DNA from 2 places in the Aurantivibrio infirmus genome. Region 2 is predicted to be linked to the other one. Evidence: predicted binding sites of a transcription regulator. Region 2 holds the regulator's gene; the other holds the start of a gene.

Region 1 (3,401 bases), on a different contig from region 2:
AGAAAAATTAAACAACAATAACTCTATGCTTCCATCATTCTTAATTTTGCGTACTCCTATTACAGCTCAGCTCCATAAAAAATGGACTCGTTTTTTCTCGATATTGCTAATAGTAAATCATTAGAGTTAGTGTGATTTATTTTGCGACTTTTGGCGTAATCCCACCTTAAGGCTTGGTTTCTATGACACTCTTGGCTAGAATGCGCCCACATAATAACCAGGTAGTACACGGTCGCTATGCAAAATATAACGTGGAAAGGTGTTCGTCTTCGTATTGAATCCCATAACGTCTTCGTTAATGGTAATCAGCTAGAACTCCGACGCTGTTATCGCAATGCTACCGGCACACCGATATTGATGCTGGCTGGTTTTCTTGAAAATTCTCAAGTCTTTCTTCCCGATCGTTCCGAAGCTGGGTTAGCGCAATTTCTAGCGGCCCAAGGTTACGATGTTTACTTAGCTGATTTGCGCGGTAAAGGTAATAGTTGGCCTAAAGTGGGTCGGCATTCTGATTGGGGTTTGCATGAGGCGATCGTCGAAGATATTCCCGCCCATCTGGGCATGCTAGAAAAACTCCGCCCTGGTGTAGCCCAATTTTGGTTGGGGCAGGGGATGGGTAGTATTTTGCTATTGTGTGCGTACGCTCGTTTGCAGCAACTCTCGGCACCAGTCTTGGGGATGGCCCATTTCGCGGCGTCCCGTCAGTGCCAATTGGATTCTTGGCGTAAACTCATGGGGTTCAGATTGTGGTCCGGTACCTCTGCGGTTTACAGCTTTTTAAATGGTTATGTCGGAATCCCTTTCAGTGAATCAATTAAAAGAGAAACCCGTTTATCTCTATCTGTGTGGAAGCGTTGGTTGAATGGTGAGGATTGGCGTGATCCCGTTGATAAGTTCAATTATGGCGACGCACTTCAAGCCACAAAACTCCCAGCCAATGCCTATTTTGCAAATCTTCATGCGGGTTTATGGGGTAATGCCGATGATTGTCGTCATTGGATTGAAGAGATGGGCCAACATGATGCTCGTTTGTTTACTGTTGGTAAGAGTGGCGGTAGCCAGAGGAATTATTCTTCCAAGGGTCTACTACAGCACCCAACGAGTTGTGAAGATCATTTTCAACAACTCAATGATTGGCTAAAAGAGCGTGAACTTTTGATGACTGCTAAACAAGGCGACAAAGAAGAAGATACCGACGATTTGTTGGTTTAAACGCCTAACAAAGTGAAAAGCTAACAATAATTCACACGCAGTGAGCATCATAGGCCCAAAAACCTCCCAACAATATGAACCGCGCTCGTTCGAGAGGCGAAGTATTTCAAAAATATTGCCATAAAAAGACTAAAAAAAGTCAATTAGATGACAACTGTAATATCTTTGAAATATTTAACTCCCAAAATCCATTTCCAGATAATTCATGCGCCCCATTTGCAGGCAATTATCCAACACCATAAAGACAATGGAACTCGATGATTAGATTCGTCTCTACTAGCGGATGTTTATTGAGCTCAAACCTACACAATAGAAGGGTAACCTTATGAAACGACAAATCTTACCACTAGTGCTCGCGTCAATGGCGGCAACTGGCGTATATGCAGAAGGCCCAATCGATGGCGAACTTTACGGAAAGATTTTTCTCTCCCTCGAAAACCAGGAGTTAGATGTACCTGGTACCGGCAATGATGTTGACGAGTGGGAGCTAAAGACCAATGCATCGCGAATTGGCGTGCAAGGGAAGTCAGAGCTAAATGATTCCTTGAATGTTATTTACAAAATTGAATGGGAAATTGACGCGACTGGTGATGATAATCGCGATTTACGTACCAGGAACCGTTATGTAGGTTTGACCGGGGATTTCGGCACGGTCATCGCGGGAAAACATGATACGCCGTTAAAAATGGCGCAAAACAAAATCGATTTGTTTAACGATTTGACGGGAGACATCAAAGAAACATTCGCGGGTGAAAATCGTATTAACGATATTGTCATGTACACCTCTCCCACAATCGCAGGTTTTGCGGCTTCGGTTGCGTTTTCTACAGATCAAGGTGAAGAGCAAGTCGGTACTAACGAAGCTGATGACTTGGCTGACGGAATATCGCTAGCGTTAACCTATACCTTGGATGATTTGCTGTTCGCAGTTGCCATTGATCAGGACGTCGTTTCGGATGACCCTACGGTTAGCAACTTTAGCCCTCTAATTGGCGCTAATGATGAGTTCTTGATGGATATCATCCGTTTAGTGGCACAGTGGAGCCCTGGCGATTTTCAATTTGGTTTTATGTACCAACAAGCGGAAGATTCAGAAACGGTTGATATCGTTGATCAAGATGGCATATTCGTCAGTGGACAGTACAAATTGGGTAAGCATGTGTTTAAGGCCCAGTACGGAATGACTGAAGATGATGCGCAGTTAAAGAATGATTTCGAAGCCACGACCTTGTCATTGGGTTACGATCAAAAGTTAGGTAAAAATACCAAATGGTTTGCTTTTTTCACTAAGAACGAAGATGAATCAGGTATTTTCGACACTGAAGAAACCGTATTCGGCGTCGGTATGGAACACAAGTTCTAAAAATGAAACAGGGAGTGTTTTCGCACTCCCTTTTTTGTAAGCACTTTTTTATTCATTATCCATTTAAAAAACTGTTAGGAAATAAAATGAAACCAGTAACACATACGAGAACGTCTCTCCCTTCGGTTTTATTCACAGCAGCTTTTTTATTGGCTTTTTCTACACAAAGTTTTTCGGCCGAAAAGGAATGTGAAGCGACCGTAGATATGGCGGACACTTTAGAATTTCATCGCATGCATATGGAATGCAATCAAGATAAAAAGTTTGGCCGTAAAACGGATCATAACGACAGTGTTAAAAAAGACAGCGACCAAGTTAACACGAGCCCAAAAACGTCGGCGAACCTTAACTCCACTGAAACTAAGAGTAAAAATTCCGAGAGAAAGGCTACGCCTGCACTCGACTCGAGCACTATTTTCGAAGAATCAGCCCCTTTCTCTGTTAGCGGTGGCCCTGAATCTGCTCGATTAGGTATTTTTAAGCGCATGGCTGAAAAATGTCCAAATGGATGGGAAAATCACCAAGAATTGGTTAAGCCAATCGAGCACGGTTATTTGTTGAGTTATCGTTTTAGTTGCCTTTAGCGGATGCAAAGTGCGGTTTCTGAAGCGGAAGCCCTCTCATGTAACACCCCGCTCATCTACAAATCCATCTGATACTTTTCTTATTCTAGCCTTCACAAATTAGCGCTAAAACAGCATACTGCGGCGACTTTTTTCAATCCGTTTTACTTTGATTCAATTGCTTCTCTGATTAAAAAGAAGCCGAGGTGAAGGAATGGCCATGCTCTCATTAATCAAATCCCGAATTTTTAACCCCCGTGTTC
Region 2 (3,401 bases):
ATTGAATCGATTATTATTGTGGATTCGATCATTCTAATCTTATGCGCCGACCTTAGGTCAAAATGGTAGATAAGTACAAGCGATGCTGGAAATTAACTCGAGTTTTTGGTGAATTTACCTAAAGTGCTATAGTGCCTCCCAAATTAATTCCCGCCATTTAATCCAATTCTTTTTTCATGGGGACAAACGCTACTAATGACTACTGCAAAGACCTCAAAGTTTGTTGCCTATCTGCAACTAATGCGCCTTGATAAGCCCATCGGTACATTGTTGCTTTTGTGGCCTACCTTATGGGGTTTATGGATTGCGAGCAGTGGCAAACCCAACATCAAAGTACTAGTCATTTTTGTGCTCGGCACTTTTTTTATGCGAGCTGCGGGCTGTGTGATTAATGATTTTGCTGATAGAAAATTAGACGGTCATGTCGAAAGAACCCGTAATCGCCCCTTGGTGACCGGACGGGTATCGAGCGTAGAAGCAATTTGTTTGTTCGCGCTGTTAACTGCGGTGGCATTTGCCTTGGTATTAATGACCAATGAACTCACTATCAAGTTGTCCTTTGGTGCGATCGCCTTGGCGGTTTGCTATCCCTTCATGAAACGCCATACCCATCTACCGCAGGTAGTGCTTGGCGCCGCTTTTTCATTTGGTATTCCAATGGCTTACGCTGCACAAACTGGGGAATTACCAAACGAGATCTGGCTGATTTACATCGCTAACCTGCTTTGGACTGTTGCTTATGACACCTTTTATGCGATGGTTGATCGAAAAGATGATCTTAAAGTGGGAATAAAATCCACGGCAATCTTATTTGGCAGCAACGACCGCCTCATAACTGGCCTTTTACAGGCCATCACCCTATTAGCGCTAGTGATGGCCGGTGTCCGCTTCGAGTTAGGGCTCTATTACTTCCTAGGCCTTGTGGTTGCTGGGCTTTTCTTTGCTTACCAGCAATATCTCATTAAATTTCGCCATCCAAAAGATTGTTTCCGGGCATTTCTCAATAACAATTGGGTAGGATTAGTCATCTTTTTGGGGCTGGTGGCAAATTTCTATTTTTCTTAATCAATGAAGATCGCGCACGATTTTGAAATTGTCATAAACTTGTAACAGTCTCTTTATTAAATGGAAACCATTCAGTAACCAAGTGAAGCTCTGTATCAACCTTGGTTAATCTAGGGCTTTCAGGAAATTTCCTAATATGGCAGATAAAACAATACTCATTGTTGACGATGAAACCGCTATTCGAGATATGCTGCGAATAGCCTTAGAGATGGCAGACTACAACTGTCTCGAAGCTAGCAACGCACAAGATGCGCACAGCATTATCGTCGATAGCCTACCGGACCTAATCCTTCTCGATTGGATGTTGCCCCACACAAGCGGAATAGAATTGGCTCGTCGTCTCAAACGCGAAGAAGTCACCGCCAAGATCCCCATCATCATGCTCACCGCAAAGGGCGAAGAAGATAATAAGATTCAAGGCCTTGAGGTCGGAGCAGACGATTACATCACCAAACCTTTCTCACCCCGCGAACTAGTCGCCCGATTAAAGGCCGTGCTAAGACGAGCTGGGGGCCAGGAAGAGAGTGAGCCCTTACAGGTAAACGGCCTCTGCTTGGACCCTGCAAGCCATCGCGTCAGTATTCATAGTCACCCGATTCAGATCGGGCCGACAGAATATCGCCTGCTAGAGTTCTTTCTCACTCACCAAGAACGGGTTTATACACGTTCTCAACTCCTCGACCACGTATGGGGGGGGAATGTGTATGTTGAAGAACGCACGGTCGACGTGCATATTCGCCGCCTGCGTAAAGCCTTAGCCCTTGATGGACACGAACGATACATTCAAACTGTCCGCGGCGCGGGCTATCGGTTTTCCACCAAGATGCCTCTTTCTGCATAGCAGGGATAAATTTGCTTTAATGCGCACCGCTTACTAAACCCGAGTTTAGTGTCTTACCTATTCTTTCGGGTGGTCAATTTTTACAATTTTTAAAGGCGCAATGTTTTGCATAGAGGGTTTGCGACCGAGATTCGGCGAGTCATCATATTAACCGGTCTCTGTATTGGCTTTGGCCTAATCAACGGTTATTTGGCCTGGACGCTCATTGCCGGCGGCGCCATTTACATGGGCTGGACCCTATGGCAAATCTTTCGCTTAGATCGCTGGATTATCGCTCGCGAACCAGGTCTACCACCTGACGCCAGCGGGATATGGGGTGATATTTTTGACCGAATCTATCATCTACAAAGACGCCGAGAACGAGAAGCCTTGAGGCTACAAGCGGTCTTAACGCGGGTTCAAGAAACGGTGGCGGCACTTCCTGACGGCGTAATACTTTTAGACTCCCGCGGTTGTATGACTTGGTGGAATGACAATGCCAGTGAACTACTCGCCTTCCAGTCCGGTGATTTACAAACCCCTTTGGTGAATTTTATTCGCGATCCACAATTTATTGAGTATTACGAAAATCAAGATTACCGCTTACCATTTGAAATTCCCTCGCCTCAACACAAAGCCAAGCGTTTACAGATTCAGATAACCCACTATGGTCACGGTGAACGCCTTGTCTTACTGCGCGACATCACCCGTATTTATCGTTTAGAAAAAATGCGCAAAGACTTTGTCGCCAATGTTTCTCATGAAATGCGTACACCACTTACGGTCATAAAAGGCTATGTAGAAACCTTAGCGGACCATGCCGGCGAGGTAGCTCCAACTTGGGAAAAACCAATTGTACAAATTCAACAACAAACCGATCGTATGAATTTACTGGTTAACGATTTGATTACCTTGTCTCGCTTAGAAACTGAAGATACTCAAGGCAATCAGACGACGGTAAATTTAGCCCAATTAGTTAATGCTGTTAAGAGCGAAGCAGAAGTCGTCGGTAAACATAAATATCAAGTCAGCGCAGACTGTGACCCAAAAATTTTGATGAAAGGAAATCAAAAGGAATTGCATAGCGCTGTTTCAAACTTGGTTATCAATGCTATTAAATATTCTCCCCCCGGTACCGATATCCAAATCAATGTGCGTGTCGGTGAAGAGGGAATAGAGGTAGAGGTTGTCGACAATGGTATTGGCATCGATGATATTCATTTATCTCGACTCACCGAACGCTTTTACCGGGTCGACGCAAGCCGTTCGATTAATACTGGCGGAACAGGGCTTGGTTTGGCTATTGTTAAGCATGTGCTGCTGCGTCACGATGGCACCCTTCATATCGATAGCGAGCCAGGAAAAGGCAGCTGCTTTACCTGTTTGTTTCCTTTAAGTCGTTTAGTTTCTGATTAGTCTCTTATACAATTCAAAACCTCTTAATTTTAAAAACCATAGGAAGCTCATTGTCTAACGCAGGCTTGGTGATTAAATTTGTCGATTCTATCGACGATAT

What was found. The regulator PhoB, encoded in region 2, activates phosphate uptake and scavenging genes when phosphate is short. The targets are predictions, from matches to a motif close to TGTCATAAANNTGTAACA.
Region 1: the regulator PhoB is predicted to act here: its motif matches at 1,368-1,385, upstream of ACYUCY_RS13160 (porin).

What each region holds. Positions count from the first base shown of each region.
Region 1 is NZ_BAAFSK010000005.1:339,203-342,603, forward strand. Features, by position in the region: gene hrpA (ATP-dependent RNA helicase HrpA) at 1-11, shown strand, start outside; gene ACYUCY_RS13155 (serine aminopeptidase domain-containing protein) at 238-1,212, shown strand; gene ACYUCY_RS13160 (porin) at 1,538-2,575, shown strand; gene ACYUCY_RS13165 (hypothetical protein) at 2,662-3,159, shown strand; gene ACYUCY_RS13170 (MlaA family lipoprotein) at 3,353-3,401, shown strand, end outside.
Region 2 is NZ_BAAFSK010000006.1:281,025-284,425, forward strand. Features, by position in the region: gene ubiA (4-hydroxybenzoate octaprenyltransferase) at 196-1,065, shown strand; gene phoB (phosphate regulon transcriptional regulator PhoB) at 1,202-1,906, shown strand; gene phoR (phosphate regulon sensor histidine kinase PhoR) at 2,012-3,301, shown strand; gene ACYUCY_RS15080 (GNAT family N-acetyltransferase) at 3,352-3,401, shown strand, end outside.